One region of the Streptomyces sp. NPDC048275 genome, then DNA from elsewhere that is predicted to be linked to it. Evidence: riboswitches for the same ligand, from Rfam matches in the RefSeq annotation. Region 1 holds a riboswitch; each other region holds the start of a gene.
The links. A riboswitch is a leader RNA that binds a small molecule or an ion and turns the genes downstream of it on or off. The one in region 1 is predicted to bind cobalamin.
Positions count from the first base shown of each region.

Region 2: linked by a shared signal. The riboswitch ahead of AB0D57_RS45710 (5-methyltetrahydropteroyltriglutamate--homocysteine S-methyltransferase) and the one ahead of AB0D57_RS39465 (cobalamin biosynthesis protein) in region 1 are both predicted to bind cobalamin.
Region 3: linked by a shared signal. The riboswitch ahead of AB0D57_RS06280 (ABC transporter substrate-binding protein) and the one ahead of AB0D57_RS39465 (cobalamin biosynthesis protein) in region 1 are both predicted to bind cobalamin.
Region 4: linked by a shared signal. The riboswitch ahead of AB0D57_RS06310 (energy-coupling factor ABC transporter permease) and the one ahead of AB0D57_RS39465 (cobalamin biosynthesis protein) in region 1 are both predicted to bind cobalamin.

Region 1 covers NZ_JBEZLR010000107.1:960-5,722, forward strand. The annotation lists gene AB0D57_RS39450 (lysozyme) at 41-790, shown strand; gene AB0D57_RS39455 (inorganic phosphate transporter) at 971-2,203, shown strand; gene AB0D57_RS39460 (hypothetical protein) at 2,216-2,437, shown strand; cobalamin riboswitch at 2,714-2,857, shown strand; gene AB0D57_RS39465 (cobalamin biosynthesis protein) at 2,975-3,916, shown strand; gene AB0D57_RS39470 (cobyric acid synthase) at 3,913-4,763, shown strand, end outside.
Region 2 covers NZ_JBEZLR010000166.1:2,921-7,683, forward strand. The annotation lists gene AB0D57_RS45700 (hypothetical protein) at 1-142, shown strand, start outside; gene AB0D57_RS45705 (histidine phosphatase family protein) at 226-816, opposite strand; partial or broken gene AB0D57_RS45710 (5-methyltetrahydropteroyltriglutamate--homocysteine S-methyltransferase) at 882-1,289, opposite strand; cobalamin riboswitch at 1,333-1,567, opposite strand; gene AB0D57_RS45715 (hypothetical protein) at 1,865-2,116, shown strand; gene AB0D57_RS45720 (helix-turn-helix domain-containing protein) at 2,113-2,481, shown strand; gene uraD (2-oxo-4-hydroxy-4-carboxy-5-ureidoimidazoline decarboxylase) at 2,667-3,185, shown strand; gene uraH (hydroxyisourate hydrolase) at 3,182-3,589, shown strand; gene pucL (factor-independent urate hydroxylase) at 3,595-4,506, shown strand; gene AB0D57_RS45740 (8-oxoguanine deaminase) at 4,616-4,763, shown strand, end outside.
Region 3 covers NZ_JBEZLR010000006.1:107,663-112,425, reverse strand. The annotation lists gene AB0D57_RS06290 (ABC transporter ATP-binding protein) at 1-301, opposite strand, end outside; gene AB0D57_RS06285 (iron chelate uptake ABC transporter family permease subunit) at 298-1,320, opposite strand; gene AB0D57_RS06280 (ABC transporter substrate-binding protein) at 1,317-2,351, opposite strand; cobalamin riboswitch at 2,388-2,584, opposite strand; gene AB0D57_RS06275 (peptidylprolyl isomerase) at 2,782-3,273, opposite strand; partial or broken gene AB0D57_RS06270 (methyltransferase domain-containing protein) at 3,512-4,362, opposite strand; gene AB0D57_RS06265 (magnesium and cobalt transport protein CorA) at 4,475-4,763, opposite strand, start outside.
Region 4 covers NZ_JBEZLR010000006.1:112,968-117,730, forward strand. The annotation lists gene AB0D57_RS06295 (ATP-binding cassette domain-containing protein) at 79-942, opposite strand; gene cbiQ (cobalt ECF transporter T component CbiQ) at 939-1,688, opposite strand; gene AB0D57_RS06305 (energy-coupling factor ABC transporter substrate-binding protein) at 1,694-2,071, opposite strand; gene AB0D57_RS06310 (energy-coupling factor ABC transporter permease) at 2,068-2,757, opposite strand; cobalamin riboswitch at 2,787-2,970, opposite strand; gene AB0D57_RS06315 (DUF1775 domain-containing protein) at 3,099-3,857, shown strand; gene dctA (C4-dicarboxylate transporter DctA) at 4,151-4,763, shown strand, end outside.

The sequences.
Region 1 (4,763 bases):
TGGGGGATTTGTCGTGCACACTGCCATTCCGGGGGGAAATGTGGCTCGTGATCACAAACCATTCCGTCGTCGTGCCCGCGTCATCGCGGCATCGGCCACCGTGGCGGCGCTGACCGCCGGAGGGACCGCCCTCGCCGGGTTTCCGGTCTCGGCGGCGAGCAAACCCAAGGGACATGACGTCTCCTCGCACCAGAAGAACGTCAACTGGCAGAGTGCGAAAGCAAAGGGCGCCCGGTTCGTCTACGTCAAAGCGACCGAGTCCCACACGTACCGCAATCCGTATTTCAGCCAGCAGTACAACGGGGCGCGCGACACGGGGATCATCCGCGGCGCCTATCACTTCGCGGTGCCGAACAAGTCGTCCGGCACCGCCCAGGCCGCGCACTTCGTGCGCAACGGCGGCGCCTGGCGCGCGGACGGCTGGACGCTGCCGCCCGCGCTCGACATCGAGTACAACCCGTACGGCAAGAAGAAGTGCTACGGCCTGAGCAAGGCCAAGATGGTGAGCTGGATCAAGGCGTTCAGTGCCGAGGTCAAGCGGGAGACCGGTCGCCGTCCGGTGATCTACACGACCACGCACTGGTGGAACACCTGCACCGGCGGCAGCCGCGCCTTCGCCACGAACCATTCCCTGTGGCTCGCCCGCTACGACTCGGCGGACGCGGGGACACTGCCGGCCGGCTGGTCGTTCTGGACGTTCTGGCAGTACGACAACAGCGGCACGCTGCCGGGTGACCAGAATCTCTTCAACGGATCCCTGACTCAGCTCAAGAAGTTCGCCAAGGGCTAGCGGAGCCCAGTATTCCGCCTCCGTTCGAGTCCCAGGGCCGCCCCTCCGGCATCACCGTCATCACAAGCGGAGGGGCGTTCCGCCGTTTGAGACACCCCTACGCCCGCCCCAGTTCATCTTCCGTTCACCCAGGTTGCCTACGGTCCCCCTGCCACTGACGTCCAACAGAAGCCTGGGTAAATGGAACACATCACGCTGCTCCTTGCTGTCGTGATCGTGACCGCTCTCGTGTTCGATTTCACGAACGGTTTCCACGACACTGCCAACGCGATGGCGACGACCATCTCGACCGGCGCTCTGAAGCCCAAGACGGCGGTGGCCATGTCCGCCGCGCTGAACCTCGTCGGTGCGTTCCTCTCCGTGGAGGTCGCCAAGACGATCTCCGGCGGGATCATCAACGAAGAGGGCATTCGCACCGAAGTGATCTTCGCGGCGCTCGTCGGCGCCATCCTGTGGAATCTCCTGACCTGGCTTCTGGGTCTGCCCTCCAGTTCCTCCCACGCACTCTTCGGCGGCCTCATCGGCGCCGCGGTCATGTCGGCCGGCTGGTCGTCGGTGAACGGTTCGACCGTCGTCACCAAGGTGCTGATCCCCGCGGTCGCCGCGCCCATCGTGGCCGGACTCGCCGCGATGCTGGCCACCCGGCTGACGTACCGGATCGGCAACCGTGCCGACGAGAAGGCGACCGCCAAGGGCTACCGCGCGGGCCAGATCGCCTCCGCCGGACTGGTCTCCCTCGCCCACGGCACCAACGACGCGCAGAAGACGATGGGCATCATCACCCTCGCTCTGGTCACCGGCGGTGTCATCGCCCCGGGCTCGAACCCTCCCGTCTGGGTCATCGTCTCGGCCGGCGTGGCCATCGCGCTCGGCACCTACCTGGGCGGCTGGCGCATCATCCGCACCATGGGCAAGGGCCTCACCGACCTCGCGCCGCCGCAGGGCTTCGCCGCCCAGACCAGCGCCGCGAGCGCCATCCTGGCCTCCTCCCACATCGGCTTCTCGCTCTCCACCACCCAGGTCTGCTCCGGCGCCGTGATGGGCTCGGGCCTCGGCCGCAAGGGCGGTGTCGTCCGCTGGTCGACCGCGACCCGGATGTTCGTCGCGTGGGGCCTGACGCTGCCCGCCGCCGGTCTGGCCGGCGCCTGCGCCGAGTTCCTGACCAAGCAGGGCACGTGGGGCATCATCCTCACCGGCGCGCTGCTCGTGGCCGGCTCCGGCGCCATCTGGACGCTCTCCCGCCGCCAGCCGGTCACCGTCGACAACGTCAACGAGGTCGCCGCCGAGCCCGCGGGCGTCGTCACCACGGCGATCGCCGCGGTCACCCCGCCGCCCGCCGGCACCGTCACCGACGACCTGAAGGCCACCATCCCGTCCCCGGGCACGGAGCCCACCCAGCCGGCCACGGTGTAAGGAATCAACAGCATGCACATCGACTGGGCAGCCCTGGGCTCCGTCTTCGGAGTCAGCCTCGTGACCACCGTGGCCCTCGTCGGCCTCTTCACCCTCGGCATCGTCGGCCTCTCCAAGCGCGAGTCGGCGTCGGCGCAGGGCGGCTCGGCCACGCTCGCGGTCACCGGCGCGTACGTCTGCTTCGCGGCGTGCGCGGCGGCGGTGTCGTACGGGATCTATCTGATCGTGGCCTGACAACACCGCGCGCTCCTGGACCCACCGCACTGCCTTCGCCCGCGCCGCACGGTCCTCGCCGCCCTGTTCATCGGTCGCCCTTTCCGGGCGCCGGCGAGCAGGGCGGTTCCTTTTTGGGGCACTTCGGATGGCTACGCTCCGCAGCCACAAGCACAGCCACGAAATGCCGCCCCTCACAGGGAAATTCATGCCAATTCGGTCTCGGCGGGCAGGTCGGCGCGGTAGCGGTGTGGGCCTCGGCACACTCTCCCCGCGCAGGTCAACAGCAAGTTGACGGGTCTTCCGACCCCGTGGTGGACTGCCGGAGCCAAGTACGGCGACAGGAGAGGAAGCCGGTGTGAATCCGGCGCGGTCCCGCCACTGTCACCGGGGAAGGAAGTCCCCGGGAGCCAGGAACTCTCATCGCCGGTCTCGTCGAACCAGGGCGTGGACACCCTGAGTGAGGACATATCGCCATGCGCGGCTGCCCAAGTGCGTTGCCTAGGACGCGAACGACCCGAACGACGGTTGTGCCCGACCTGACGGTCGGCTGAACCGATGCGTGCCGATCGCGTCTTCGCGTACGGCGCCGCCGCCGGACTCCTCGGTGACCTGCTGCTGGGCGATCCGCGCCGCGGGCATCCGGTGGCCGCGTTCGGGCGGGCCGCCGGTGCCGTGGAGCGAGTGCTGTGGCGCGACCACCGCGGGTGGGGCGCACTGCACACGGCCGTGTGCGTGGGCGGCGCCGCCGGGATCGCGGCGCTCGCGAGCCACTCCGTACGTCGATCTCGTACCGCTTCCGTCGCGCTGACCGCCGCCGCCACCTGGGCCGTCGTCGGAGGGACCTCCCTCGGGCGGGAGGCCCGGACGATCGGCGACGCGCTCGCGGTCGGTGATGTCGAGGCGGCCCGGGAGCGGCTGCCGCATCTGTGCGGGCGGGATCCCCAGGCTCTCGACGCGGACGGCGTCGCGCGGGCCGTCGTCGAGTCCGTCGCCGAGAACACCTCCGACGCCGTCGTGGGAGCTCTGGTGTGGGGGGCCGTGGGGGGCGTTCCCGGGCTGGTCGCCTTTCGCGCCGTGAACACGCTCGACGCCATGGTCGGGCACAGGTCCGCCGAGTACCGGCGGTACGGGTGGGCTTCCGCGCGGCTCGACGATGTCGCGGGATGGCCGGGGGCGCGGCTCACGGCCGTACTCGCCGCTGCGGCCGGAGGGGATCCGCGGGGCGCCGTGCGCGCCTGGCGTGCGGACGCCCGCAAGCATCCGAGCCCCAACGCCGGACCCGTGGAGGCCTCGTTCGCGGGGGCGCTCGGGGTGCGGCTCGGCGGGACCCTCTCGTACGGAGGAAGGGTCGAGCACCGGCCCGTACTCAATGACACGGGTCGCGCCGTCCGAGTCGGCGACATCGAGCGGGCGGTACGGCTGTCGCGGCGCGTGAGCCTGCTCGCGCTCGGCGTGTGCGCTGTCGGACGGATGCTTTCCAAGGGAGACACATCATGAGCGGCGGTCTCCTCGTCGCCGGCACCACCTCCGACGCCGGCAAGAGCGTCGTGACCGCCGGGATCTGCCGGTGGCTGGTGCGGCAGGGGGTCAAGGTCGCGCCCTTCAAGGCGCAGAACATGTCGCTGAATTCGTTCGTGACGCGTGAGGGCGCCGAGATCGGGCGGGCGCAGGCCATGCAGGCGCAGGCCGCGCGCGTCGAGCCCACCGCGCTCATGAATCCCGTGCTGCTCAAGCCCGGCAGCGACAGGAGCAGTCAGGTCGTCCTCATGGGCAAGCCCGTGGGTGAGATGACCGCGCGTGGCTATCACGGCGGTCGGCAGGAGGCTCTCCTCGGGACCGTGCTGGACTGCCTCGCCGCATTGCGGGGCACGTATGACGCGGTGATCTGTGAGGGGGCCGGCAGTCCTGCCGAGATCAATCTGCGGCGGACCGACATCGTGAACATGGGGATCGCCCGCAATGCCCGGCTGCCCGTGCTCGTCGTCGGCGACATCGACCGTGGGGGCGTGTTCGCCTCGTTCTTCGGGACGGTCGCGCTGCTGAGCCCGGAGGATCAGGCGCTCGTCGCCGGGTTCCTCGTCAACAAGTTCCGCGGCGATGTGTCCCTGCTGGAACCCGGGCTCGAGATGCTGCACGGCCTCACCGGGCGCCGCGCGTACGGCGTGCTGCCCTTCGCGCACGGCCTGGGCATCGACGAGGAGGACGGGCTGCGGGTCTCGCTGAGGGGCGCGGTGCGCGAGTCCGTGGTCGCTCCCCCCGTCGGCGAGGACGTACTGCGCGTCGCCGTCTGCGCGATCCCCCTCATGTCCAACTTCACGGACGTGGACGCCCTGGCCGCCGAGCC
Region 2 (4,763 bases), on a different contig from region 1:
CCTTGAGCGGGGCGGGCAGGCACCGACGGCATGCCCGCCCCCGTGGCCCGCCGTCGGCGCCACACAGTCGGACACGGCTGCCGACTGCCTGCGCTGCGCGATAGCGGACCTGCTGCGCCGCCACCGGGACCCGGCCTCCTGAACCACCGCGGCGACAGCCCGCCGCCCCGCCCACCGCTCCAGCCTGCCGGCCCGCTCGTGCGGCGCGCTGCCCACCGTTGTGGCTCAAAGGTCGGCGATGGTTTCCGGTACGTCCAGCGGGCGTCCCAGCCGCAGGTTCCAGCGCCCGGCCCGTCCACTGAGCTCCGTTGCCGTCAGCGGCGGCACGTCCAGCCGCCAGAAGGCCGCGGCGGACATGCCCAGGGCGTGGACGACGGCTGCCCGTACGACCTCCGGCTCGACCACGGCGAGCGTACGGCCGTCCGACTCCGCCGCGGCGTCCAGCCAGCTCCCGACCCGGGCGCACACGTCCTGGACCGACTCCCCGCCGTGGGGCGCCGAGGCGGGGTCGGCGAGCCAGCGGGCCACCGCCTCCGGTTCGGCGGCGCCGACCTCGTCGAGCGTGAGGCCCCGCCAGCGGCCCACATCCAGGGCCGCCAGCCCCGGCGCGTCCTCACCACGCAGACCGAGCGCCGCTGCCGTCTCACGGCACCGCACACCGGGCGAGGCGACGACACGGACGGCCCGGGGCAGCGATCCTGCCGCCGCGCGGGCCCGGGCTGCTCCCGCGTCGTCGATCGAGCCGCCGTCGTCGAAGCGGGCCTGCCGCAGCGACCGGCTCGTCGCGGGCGAGATGAAGGTGACACGGCTGGTCACTGGGTGGCTCCTCCTGGTGCGGTCATGGTGTGCGGCTCTACCCTCCCCGACCTGCGGTCCCGGTGTCAGGACAGGGAGATTTCCTCGCGGACCGTGCGGGCGGCGGCGACCAGGTTCTCCAGTGAGGCACGTGTCTCGGGCCAGGCGCGGGTCTTCAGGCCGCAGTCGGGATTCACCCACAGCCGTTCGGCGGGGATGGCCTCAAGTCCCTTGCGCAGCAGGGCGGCTGCCTCCTCCGTGCTCGGCGCACGCGGGGAGTGGATGTCGTAGACGCCCGGTCCGGCCTCGCGCGGGTAGCCGTGGGCGGCCAGTTCGCGGGCGACCTGCATGTGGGAGCGGGCCGCCTCCAGGCTGATCTGCGTGTCCGGCCGCACTCCGCTCGTGCTGAGCCGGAACGCTTCGGTGGCCCAGGCCAGGTAGGCCGGGCGGTCGCCTGCCCGCAGCGGCAGCGTCTCGCGCAGGGCGGGCTCGTCGCCGACCCGCCCACGAGGTCACCGGGATGTCCGCGCACGCATCGTTCGTACGCGGGCAGTTGGCAGGTCTTCGGACTCGCGGGCACGTCCCGTCGTACGAAACCGTCGTACGAGACACCTACTGGCCGTCGCTTCCCAGGCCCGTTCGTCGGGCCCAGTGCGTATGACGGCGGTCGTTCCCGCTCACCGCTGCGGGGCAGTCCCGGATTCCCGCCGGGTTCCCTCTTACGACGCATCCCGCCTGGCGGACGGGGCGAACCAGCTGCGCCGGCCAGCCTAGGGGAGCGGCTGACAGCGTGCCGCGGCACGTCCAGCATTCGGAGGGTGAGATGAGCCATGCGATGGGCGGGCGTGAACCGACGGCGGGCGGGTACCGGGGCGGCCCGCCGGTCACCCTGTGTGCGGCCCGGCCTGGTCGAGCACAGGGGCGCATGCCCTTCGGTACGCGTATGCATCGCTGCTGATTGCCGTGGGGTAGTCCGTTAAGGTCGTGTCCCAGCGACTGGGGCACACCAACGCTGCGATGACGCTGGGTGAGAGAGCGCGCAGATCAGATCCGATGCCATGGGGGCACAGTGCGATTGAGAGTGGAGTTCACGACCGAACCCTTCGACCTCGACGAGGCGCCCCCGCACGCGCTGGTCGCCCGCGAGGTCATTGAGGCGGCCGAACTGGACGCCGTGGACGTCGGCCCGTTCGGCAATACCGCGGAGGGCGGTGCGGACGTGGTGCTCACCGCGGTCGACGCGCTGCTGCGCAAGGCTCTGGAGGCGGGCGCCACCCGGGTCTCGTTGCAGGTGAACGTGGTCGGGGAGGGCGATAAGTGACCGGTGTCGGGGACGATCCCTTCGTTACGGCGGTCAAGCCGCTGGTGGACGCCATGGGCGGTGAGATGGTGGCGCCGGACCAGGCCGGACCCGACGACGTCGTGCTCTCCTGGGAGGGCGCGGACGTGGTCGCCGTACGGCTGCCGCAGCTGGCCGACTCGCTCGATCACATCCTGGCCGCCCTGGAGCGCAAGCGGGGCAAGCGGCTGGCCGATCTCGACCGCAAGGCCAAGCAGGAGGTCGTGCGGATACTCGAGGCCCGTGGCGCCTTCTCCGTGCGGCACGGGGTGGAGACGGTGGCGAGCGCGTTGGGCGTGAGCCGCTTCACCGTCTACAACTACCTCAACCGCGAAAAGGACTCCTGACCAGCGAAAACGCCAGGATGGGCGCCCTCTCGCGCCGCGCCGTCGTGCCCGTGTGACCCGCCGCCGTCCGGACTCCCCGGGCGGCGGTTTTTGTTACTCGAAGTTTTCAACAAAGTGTTGACGTGGTGTTTCGGAGGGCGTTAGCTGGCCGCAGCCCGTCCAGCACAAGGCCACGGAGGCTTCCCGTGACTTCGAGTACGACACCCGGCAGTCTCGCCCGGTTCAACGCCCTGGAGGAGCAGGCGGCCTACGCCGCCCTCCACGAGGTGTGCGCCTCCTCGGCGTGGGTGCGCGGGCTGCTCGCCCGTCGCCCGTACGCCACCCCGGACGCCTTGTTCGCCGCGAGCGAGGCCGTCATGGCCGAGCTGACCACCGCCGACCTGGCGGAGGCGATGGCCGGGCACCCGCCGATCGGCAGGCCGAAGCCCGGGGACCCGACCTCCTCCCGGGAGCAGCGCGGCATGGCCGGCGCCTCCGCGGACCTCAAGGCGGAGATGCTCGAACTGAACCTGGCCTACCAGGAGAAGTTCGGTCACGTCTTCCTGATCTGCGCCACCGGCCGCACCGGCGAGCAGATGCGCGACGCGGTCAAGGACCGGATCGGCAACTCGCCCGAGCAGGAGCGCGAGATCGTCCGCTCCGAACTGGGCAAGATCAACCGTATCCGTCTGTCCCCTCTCGTACAGCAGGAAGATGAGGCATGAGCACCGACACCACAGCGTCCGTGTCCACGCACATCCTGGACACCAGCGTCGGACGCCCCGCCGAGGGCGTCGCCGTCCGGCTCGCGGCCCGCGCGGGGCATGACGCGGACTGGCAGCCGCTCGGCGGCTCCGCGACCGACGCGGACGGGCGGTGCAAGGACCTCCCGGCCCTGCCGGAGGGGACCACACACGTACGGCTCGACTTCGAGGTCGAGGCGTATTTCGAGAAGTCCGAGAACAAGCAAGCCGATGCGCAGCAGGACGCCCCCGCGAATCGGGACAGCGGTGCGAGCGGAGTGTTCTTCCCGGAGGTGGCGATCACCTTCGCCGTCACGCCGGGCGAGCACTACCACGTGCCGCTGCTGCTCAACCCGTTCGGCTACTCCGTTTACCGAGGGAGCTAGCAGACATGCCGACGTTTCTGGGACAGAACCAGTACGGCAAGGCCGAGAACCGCGTCGTCAAGATCACGCGGGACGGTGCCACCCACCACATCAAGGACCTGAACGTGTCGGTGTCGCTGAGCGGCGACATGGACGAGGTCCACTACTCCGGCTCGAACGCGAACGTGCTGCCGACCGACACCACCAAGAACACGGTGTACGCGTTCGCCAAGGAGCACGGCATCGAGTCCGCCGAGCGGTTCGGCATCCACCTGGCCCGCCACTTCGTCACGAGTCAGGACTCGATCCACCAGGCCCGTATCCGCATCGAGGAGTACGCCTGGGAGCGCATCGAGACCTCCGACGCGGACGACGTCAAGCACTCGTTCGTACGAAAGGGCCAGGAAACCCGGCTGACGCAGATCACGTACGACGGTGAGTCGTGGGAGGTCGTCTCCGGCCTCAAGGACCTGACCGTGATGAACTCGACCAACTCCGAATTCTGGGGCTACGTCAAGGACAAGTACACGACGCTCCCCGAGGCGTACGACCGCATCCTGGCCACCCAGGTCTCCGCCCGCTGGCGCTTCAACTGGAGCGGCGACGAGCAGCGGATGCCCGACTGGGAGAAGTCCTACGACCAGGTCAGGAAGCACATGCTCCAGGCCTTCGCGGAGACGTACTCCCTGTCGTTGCAGCAGACCCTCTACCAAATGGGTTCGCGCATCATCGAGCACCGCGGCGAGATCGACGAGGTCCGTTTCTCCCTCCCGAACAAGCATCACTTCCTGGTCGACCTCAAGCCGTTCGGGCTTGAGAACGATACCGCCGACGGGGCCGTCTACTTCGCGGCCGACCGTCCCTACGGTCTGATCGAGGCCACCGTCCTGCGCGACGGCTGCGAGCCGCAGATCCCCGTGGACCTCACCAACCTCTGAAACCCTCAGGTATCCCCTTCTGCGGCACCCGTGGCGTCGACAGCCGCGGCACTCAAATCTCCCAGGGTCCTGCCGTGCCCACCCCACCGAACGAAGAAGGAGAAGCACCATGGCAGCAGCGGCAGACGCCACAGTCACCCAGCGGATCGTCATCGAGAACTGTGCGATCGCGACGGTCGACGCGGGCGACACCGAGTACGCCTCGGGCCATGTCGTCGTCGTGGGCAACCGCATCGAGTCCGTCGGCGCGGGCAGGG
Region 3 (4,763 bases), on a different contig from region 1:
GCCCGAGTCGTACGACCTCGGCGACGCTCAACTCGACCTGCGTGTCGGCCTGTTGTTCGACGACGGCGACGCGTCGGGCAATGTCCTTGCGGCGCAGCTCGGCCAGGGGACGGCCGTCCAGGGTGACCACTCCGGAGGCCGGCGCCAGGACGCCGCACAGCAGGCGCAACAGGGTGGACTTGCCGGAGCCGTTGGGGCCGAGCAGGCCGGTCATGGCTCCGGGGGCGGGCGTGAGGCCGACACCGTCGAGGATGAGCCGGCCGCCCGCGGTGCGGGAGACGCGATCAGCGCTGAGGGTCATGGTGCGCTCCTCACGGACCGGTGTGTGCGGTAGAGGACGGCGACGAAGGCGGGGACGCCGACGAGGGAGGTCATGACACCCACCGGGATCTCCAGCGGTTCGAAGAGGGTGCGGGCCAGCGTGTCGATCCACACCAGGAAGACCGCGCCGCCCAGCGCGGTGGCGGGCAGCAGCCGCCCGTGCCCGGGGCCGACCAGGGCCCGGGCGGCGTGCGGGAGCACCAGGCCGACGAAGCCTATGGCGCCGGCGCTGCTCACCAGGGCCGCGGTGAGCAGAGCGGTGACACTGAGCAGGACCAGGCGCGTGCGGGCGACCTGGACGCCGAGCGTGGCCGCCGCGTCCTGCCCGAAGGCGAAGGCGTCCAGCGTCCTGCCGTACCCGAGGCAGACGGCCAGGACGAGCAGCAGCACGGCCAGGCACAGCCACACGTCGGTCCAGCCGGCCCCGCTGAGCGAGCCGAGCAGCCAGAACAGCACGGCACGGGTGGTGTCGGCGTCGGCCGAGGTGACCACGACGAAGGAGGTGAGCGCCGAGAACAACTGCATCGCGGCGACGCCGGAGAGCACGACCCGGTCGGTCGTCCCGCCGAGGGTGTGGGCCAGCAGGAGCATCAGCGCGAACGAGCACAGCGCGCCGACGAAGGCCCCGCCGGACAGGGACAGCGCCCCGCCGCCCGCGCCGAGCACGACCACGAGGACGGCCCCGGTCGACGCCCCGGAGGACACGCCGAGGACGAAGGGGTCGGCGAGCGGGTTGCGCAGCAGGGACTGCATCACCGCGCCGCACAGGGCGAGTCCGGCCCCGCACACCGCGGCGAGCAGGGTGCGGGGCAGACGCAGGTTCCAGATGATGCCGTCGCGGATCGGGGTGAGGCCGGAGGCGTCGCCGCCGAGGTGGGAGACGAGGACCGACCACACATCTGCGACGCCTATGTCGGCCGGGCCGATGGTGAGGGCCACGGCGACGGAGGCCGCCAGCGCCACCAGACCCGCCGCCCAGCGCAGCAGGGCCGGGGTCACTTCGCGAGGCCGAAGTCGCGCAGCCCCTTCGCGACTTTTTCGATGCCCTCGACCGTGCGGATGGTCGGGTTCATGGCCTGCCCGCTGAGCAGGACGTACCGCTTGTGCTTGACCGCGTCCATGTTCCTGGTGACCGGGTTGGACTCCAGGAACTCCATCTTCTTGGCGGCGCTCTCGGCGGTCTGCGACTTGCGGGTGAGGTCGCCGATCACCAGGACGTCGGGGTCGCGGTCGGCGACGGTCTCCCAGTTGATCTGGGGCCACTCGTCGGTGGTGTCGTCGAACACGTTCTTCGCGCCGAGGGTGTTGGTCATGAGGCCAGGTGCACCGCAACAGCCCGCCATATAAGGGGAGTCGGAGTTGGCGAACCAGTACAGGAGGGTGACGTCCGAGGCGTCGAGCCCCTTCGTCGCCTTCGCCACCCGGGACTTGAGGTCCGCGACCAGTTCCTCACCTCGCTCTTCCACGCCGAAGACGCGGGCCAGATCACGGACTTCGCGGTAGACGGTGTCCACGGTCAGCGGCTTCGTGCGCACGCCGTCGCCGTCGCCGCTGTTGTCCTTGCCCTCGCAGTCGGAGGGGGAGAGATACGTGGGGACGCCGAGCTTCTCGAACTGCTCGCGCGTGGCCACGCCGCCCTTGCCGAGCGTGGAGGCGAACGAGGCCGCGACGAAGTCCGGTTCACGGTCGAGGACCGTCTCGAAGGACGGCGCGTTGTCCGCCAGCCGCTTCACCTTGGCGTTCGCCTTCTCGAGCCCCTTCGTCACGGGGTCGGTCCAGGTGGCCGTACCGACCATGCGGTCGGCAAGACCCAGGGAGAGCATGATCTCGGTGGTGCCCTGGTTGAGGGAGACGGCGCGCTGCGGTCCGGCCCCGCTGACCTTCACGTTCTGCCCGCAGTTCTCGATCGACCGCGATGTGTCCGCCGCCGATCCCTCGGATCCGCCTGCGCCTCCACCCCCGCAGCCGGCAAGGAGGACTGTCCCGCACAGGAAGGCGGCGGACAGGGATGTGGCGCGCGTGACGGACACTGCTGTTCCTCTACGTCAAGGGCCCGTACGCGGGGCCCGACCGTACCGTGTGCCAGCAGGTTTTCGGACTCGGGGTCACTCGGACACGGCGCCTTCCCGGACCTCACTGGTCCAGTGGCCGAATAGCCGTGCCCGTCACCCTCACCGCTGCGCGTCAGTCCCGGATTCACACCGGATTCCCTGACCTTCGTACGTCGTCGTACGAAGGTGCGACTGGCCAGCGCAAGCTATCACGAGGCTCGAAGAGAAGAGCCGAGTCCCGGGACGTGGGGCCGGGCGGACGACCGCCGGCTTCGACGAAGCGCGCCATCACAAGCGCAGCTCCGTCGAGCGGGCGAACAATCGGCTCAAGCGGCACAGGACCGTGGCCACGAGGCACGACAAACGTGACAGACGTGACAGAGGTGAATCCTGTGTGCGGTCGGACCGCTCAGACGGTTCCGCAGTCCGAGATGACGATCTTCTTGGCGGTACCACCGGAGCGGCTGCCGAGCGCCTCGATCGCCTTCACGACGTCCAGGCCCTCCACGACCTCACCGAAGACGACGTGCTTGCCGTCGAGCCAGTCGGTGATGATCGTGGTGATGAAGAACTGCGAGCCGTTGGTGTTCGGGCCCGCGTTGGCCATGGACAGCAGGCCCGGCTTGGTGTGCTTGAGCTGGAAGTTCTCGTCGGCGAACTTCTCGCCGTAGATGCTCTTGCCGCCCGTACCGTTCTGGTTGGTGAAGTCACCGCCCTGGAGCATGAAGTCCGGGATGACCCGGTGGAACGGCGAGCCCTTGTAGCCGTAGCCGTGCTCGCCGGTGGCCAGCTCACGGAAGTTCCTGGCCGTCTTCGGGACGACGTCGTCGTACAGCTTGAACTCGATGCGGCCGAGTGGCTCGCCGTTCGCGGTCACCTCGAAGAAGACGTTCTGGCTCATAGCTCTGCCCCTCTGGATTCGAATGGTCGCACCCGAGCATAGAAGATCTTCGTACAAAGGCCTGACAGGCGGCCCCAGTGTCCGCTTGATCACATCCCCGGGCCGTCTTCGCTCTTTCGCGAGCAGCTGCGGCACCAGGGCCTGTCGTTTGGATCAGGTCGCGGGGAATCGACGATGCCTTGTCGCCGCAGACGCGCGTGCCAGACCCCGCTCACCGGCGTGATCCAAACGACAGGACCTAGGTGCCGCCGGTGGAGCCCTTCCACCAGACGAAGACCTCGGTGCTCGGCCGGCGTTCGGAGAACCGGGCCGACGGGGAGACCTCCCGCAGCAGTCGACGCAGGTCTGCTTCGAAGGCGTCGAGGCGCGCGCCGAACAGGTGCGGAGCCGAGGACGACATCGAGAACACCCACGCGACGACGTCGTCGATCGTGCGTTCCAGCGCCTGCCCGCCGGGAACGACATGGCGCTGGGGGCCGGAGAATCCCGCCCGGGCGAGCACCTCGGCCTCGCCGCCGACTGTTCCCTGCGGCAGTACTCCGCGGCCCGCTCGCCGGACCGGTCCCAGGTATCGCCTCACCAGCTCGTCCATCGCCGCGTAGGGCACCGCCGGATGGGAAGACCGTCGACGGTCCGACGCTCCGTCTTCAGGTCCGAGATGTGCACCAACGCCCCGGCGGGCCGGAGCATGTCCCTGATGGTTGCCGCCACCAGGTCGCGGTCCATCCAGTGGAAGGACTGACCGAAGGTCGCCACCGTGAACGTCCCGAGGCCTGCGGGCAGATCCTCGGCCCGGGCCTGGACCCACTGTGCCTTTTGGGCCACTCCCGCCTCGGCGGCCGCACGTCCGGCTTCCGCGATCATCCCGCCGTCCGGGTCCACACCGACGATCTCACCGACAGCGTGCGCCAGACTCAGGGCAAGGGTGCCCGGCCCGCATCCCACATCGAGAAGCCGCCCCTGGCCGTCGAGCTGCAGAACCTCGGCGAGAACGTCCGCCAGTCCGAGGGCATAAGGAAGCCTGCCGCGCTGATAGTAGGCGGCCGCGCCGGAGAACAAGGTGTCGTCCCACTCCCAGCCGACCGCCACATCCACTCACCCCTCATGACTCATGACCCATGTGAAGATCTCGCAGGCGGCGAGGTGCGGGCGCTCGGCGCCGGCGCCCTCCAATTGCCGGTCGGTCTTAGCCGTCAGCTCGTCACAGCCAGCCGTTGCGCTTGAAGCCGCGGTGGATCACGAGGCAGGCGGTCGCGATGACGACGAGGACGAGCGGGTAGCCGAAGCGCCAGCGCAGCTCGGGCATGTGGTCGAAGTTCATGCCGTACACACCGCACACCATCGTCGGTACGGCGATGACCGCGGCCCAGGCGGTGATCTTGCGCATGTCCTCGTTCTGGGCGACGGTCACCTGCGCGAGGTGGGCCTGGAGGATGGAGTCGAGCAGGGCGTCGAAGGAGGTGATCTGCTCGGTGACGCGGGCCAGGTGG
Region 4 (4,763 bases), on a different contig from region 1:
ACGCCCATCTGCGACGTTGTCGCCGGCCGCGGCGGGCATCTCCTTTCGTCCACCACGACCGGCCGTGCCCGCGGCGCGTCAGCCCTCGGCCGGTATCCGTGGCGTGGTCTGTGCCACGGCCAGGGCGGCCAGCTCGTCCGCCGTGCGCGGACCGGGTTCCGCGTCGTCCAACTGTCCCCGCGCACGCAGCAGTTGCGCCGCGGCGATGCCCCACGGCAGCCGGAGCCCCGCCTGCTGGAGGAGATCCGTGCGGGCCAGTGTCGTGGCCGCGAGTCCCATGTGTACACCGGACGGGGTGAGCAGCGCCGCGTCGTCGGCCCAGCGCAGGGCGAGGTCCACGTCGTGCGTGGCCATCACCACGGTGGTGCCGCTCCTACGGAGGGCGTCGAGGGTGGCGAGCAGCCGCTCCTGACCGTCGGGATCGAGCCCCGCGGTCGGCTCGTCGAGGATCAGCACGCGCGGCCGCATCGCGACGGCACCCGCGATCGCGGTCCGCTTGCGCTGCCCGTACGAGAGCAGATGCGTGGGCCGGTCGGCCAGGGCGGTGATGTCCAGGGCGGCGAGCGCCTCGTCGACCCGCGCCCGTACCTCGGGGTCGGGCAGGCCGAGGTTCAGCGGCCCGAAGGACACGTCCTGGGCGACGGACGCGGCGAACAACTGGTCGTCCGGGTCCTGCACCACCAGCTGGACCGTGGTCCGCAGCCGCGTCAGGCCCTTGCGGTCGTAACGGACCGGGCGGCCCTCGACGGTCAACTGGCCGGTGCGCGGCCGCAGTCCGCCGCTGAGCAGCCGCATCAGCGTGGTCTTGCCACTGCCGTTGCGGCCGAGCAGAGCCAGTGCGCGTCCTTCCGGCACCTCGAAGTCGAGGCCGTCGAGCACGGGCGGCCCGTCCTCGTACGCGAAGGACGCGCCGCAGAGTGCGACGAGGGCGGGCTCGCTCATGCCGGCGGCCTTTCGAGTACGAAGGTGAGTACGGCCACGGCTGCGAGCAGCGCGAGACTCGCGGCCGTGAAGCGGACGGAGACACGGGCCTCGGGCACCAGGACGCGCAGAGTGCCGTCGTAGCCGCGTCCGGCGAGCCCGGCCTGCAGCCGCGTCGCCCGGTCGAAGGCCCGGACGAACGCGGTGGCGCCGAGCCCGGCCAGGGAGCGCCAGGTGGCGGCCCGTGTGGTGTGCCCGAGCCGGGCGGCCTGCGCGTCCCGGATCCGGCGCACGGAGTCCAGGAGCAGGAAGCTCATCCGGTACGTCACCAGTGCCACGTCGACCACGGGCGCGGGCACCCCGGCCCGCACCAGGCGCGGCAGCAGGTCGGACATCGGCGTGGTGAACGCGAACAGCAGCACGCCGAGCGAGGCGGCCGAGGTGCGCAGCAGCAGTTTTCCGGCGCGCACCGGCCCCCCGTCGGCCAGGGTCACGAACCCGTCCGGGCCGCCGACCTGCACGAGCAGCGTGACCGCTCCGGTCACGCAGAAGCCGAGCGGAACGCGGTAGGCGCGCCAGAGCCGGCGCCAGGGTACGCCCGCCGGGCCGAGCAGCACGGTGAGGGCCGTGACGAGCACGAGGGGGGCTCCCGGCCAGGGAGGCAGGGAGATCGCGAGCAGGGTGAGCCCCAGCCCGAGCACGGCTTTGTCCACGGGGTGGCGGCGGCGCCAGTGGCTGCTGTGCGCCGCCGCGTCGATCGGCAGCACGGGTCTCAGGCCCGCCCCGCCGTGGATTCCCCGGTGGTCTGCGAGTCCGTCCCGGCAGGGGCCGTTCCTTCGTGAGCCCGGGCTCGCAACTCGCCCTGGCGCCGCCCGCGGCGCACACCGAAGTAGTAGGCGAGGACGCCCGCACCGATCGCGGCCTGGAGGGCGAACAGCGCCGACTCGATCTCGCCGGACGGCGGTTCGTACAGGGGCGAGAACCAGGGCTCGTAGTCCGGATCGATCTCGGTGATCGCCGTCTCCGCCTCGGCGTCGGCGCCGACGAACGGCTCCTCCTTGTGGTCGCCGAGGCCGAGGACCAGCGGCAGTACGGCGAGCGCGGCCACGACGAGCAGCAGCAAGGCGTTGATCTTCGTGTTTCTGCTCATCGGGCCACCGCCTCGGTCTTCTTGCCGGCCAGCAGGACCCCGAGCCGGGTCAGCTCACCCTTGCTGGACTGCACCAGCAGCCGCATCACCAGCACCGTCAGCAGCCCCTCGCTCACCGCCAGCGGGATCTGGGTGACCGCGAAGATGGAGCCGAACTTGCCGAGCGCGCCCAGGAACCCGCTGCTCGGGTCGGGGAACGCGAGCGCCAGCTGCGCGCTGGTGACGCAGTACGTGGACAGGTCGGCCACGAACGCGCCGAAGAACACCGCGACCATCAGCGGCACGTCGAACCGCCGCAACAGCCGGTAGATCGCGTACCCGGCCCAGGGCCCGACGATCGCCATCGAGAAGACGTTGGCGCCGAGTGTGGTCAGGCCGCCGTGCGCGAGCAGCAGCGCCTGGAAGAGCAGGGTGATGGTGCCCAGCACCGCCATGATCGGCGGCCGGAACAGGATGGCGCCGAGCCCCGTGCCGGTGGGATGCGAGCAACTCCCGGTCACGGAGGGCAGCTTCAGCGCGGACAGGACGAACGTGAAGGCTCCGGAGGCGCCCAGGAGCAGGGTGCTCTCGGGATGCTCTCTGACCTCACGGGTGAGGGACCGTACTCCGTGGACGACGAATGGCGCTGACGCGATGCTCCAGGCGACCGCGTGCGCAGGGGGCAGAAAACCCTCGGCTATGTGCATGGCTCAGCAGACCCTCTCCAGCACCTCGTGGATGGTTGACGCGCCTTGGCCGGTCTCCTGGCTGACGGGTACCACCGCCCGTACTCCGCCTTCCCGGGTCCGAGGACCCAGTGGCTGCCCGCGAGGGCTGGAGCCGGACTTCCCGATCACAGTGGCGAGGGCCGCACCGGTATCACACCGGATTTCCCGTGCACCAAGGCGTCGTGACAGTAGTGCGTGCACCGGGAGGGTGACAAGCGGGGCACAGAGGTGTGAAGGCGGCGCATGCGCTCACACCTGGCTCCGAGTCTTTGCCTGCGCTTGAATTCACCGACCACAGTCAGTGCACAAGGGAGCCACAAGTGTCGCGCCTCACATCGCCGTTCAGTCTTCGCCGTTCCGGCGTCCTCACCGCGGTCGCGCTCGCGGTCGCCGTCGCCACCGCCGGACCGGCGGCCGCCCATACGGAGGTCGAGGCGGAGGGCGCCCGTGCCCTCGACCAGAATGTCGCGCTGACCTTCACCGCGGAGTCGGAGTCCGGCTCCGCGGGGATCAGCAAGCTGGAGGTGATCCTGCCCGAAGGCATCACCCCGCAGGACATCTCCTACAAGGAAGGGCCCAAGGGCTGGAAGCTCGCGCCCACCAACCGGGGGTACATCGTGTCCGGGCCGAAGCTCGCGGTGGGCGAGGACGCCGAGTACGTCGTCACCGTACGGCAGTTGCCCGACGTCAAGGTGCTGGACTTCAAGACCCTGCAGACCTACAGCGACGGCCAGGTCGACCGCTGGATCGAGTTGGACGAAGAGGTGAGCGAGGACGGCCACGGCCATCCGGCACCCCGCCTGGAGCTGAAGCCCGCCGCCCCCGGCGCCGAACCCGTCAGCCCCAGCCCCACCGGACAGACGACGACGGCCTCGCCCTCGCCCTCGCCTTCGCCTTCGCCCAGCACCGGCTCGGGCGAGCCCACCTCCGGGGCGCCGTCGGCGTCCGCGAAGCCGGTGGCGAAGGAATCGGACGACGACGGTATGTCCGTCGCCGTGCCCGTCGGTATCGGCATCGCCGTCCTCGCGATCGGCGGCGCGGTGTGGTGGCTCAGGAGCCGTCGCGGCGGCGCTGCCTGACGCCCCGCAGCCCCCTCGTACGAAACCTCCCGCCCGGTCCCCAGCAGTGCTCACGGCACAGGCAGGGGCGACGGGTCTGCTCGAGGTGAGGTTCCCTGCCGTGGCTGAGATCCCCTTCGCCCACGTGAAGGGGCTCTCGGGCTGCCTCGGGCTTCCGGCAAAGAACAGATAGGCCGCGCCTATACGGGGCATCGATTTTTGGTCGTGGACCGCTTCACACGGGGGCCGGTTCACTGTGGCGCAAGCTGGCGCGTACCGATCGGGCTCGGTGTCGCGCGATCAGGGAGGCCGCAATGACGCAAACTCCGGGCAACGAGCGAGCCGAACAAGCCGCGCGCATCGCGGCCAAGCCGTGGTACCGGCAGTTGTACGTGCAGGTGCTGGTGGCGATCGTGATCGGCATCGTCCTGGGCTGGCGGTGGCCGGACCTGGCCACGTCCATGGAGCCGATCGGCACGACGTTCATCACCGCGATGAAGATGCTGATCGGGCCGATCGTGTTCCTGACGATCATCGGCGGCATCGCCGGAGTCGCGAACCTGAAGCAGGTCGGGCTCACCGGTATCAAGGCACTGACCTACTTCCAGGTCGGCACGATCGTCGCCATGGCGACGGGCCTGGTGGCCATGAACATCTTCCGTCTCGGTGACGGTGTGCACGCCGATCCGGCCACCCTTCACACGTCGGGCGACGCGGGGGACTACATCGCGAAGGGCGAGAGCCAGCACTGGTGGGAGTTCCTCACCCACATCGTGCCGGACAGTTTCTTCGGCCCGTTCGTCGAGGGCGACATCCTCCAGGTCATCTTTCTGGCGGCGATCTTCGGTATCGCGCTGAAGTCGGTCGGCGCGGTGGGCGAACCGATCATCGCCGGCGTCAACCGCCTCACCGAGGTCGTGTTCAAGG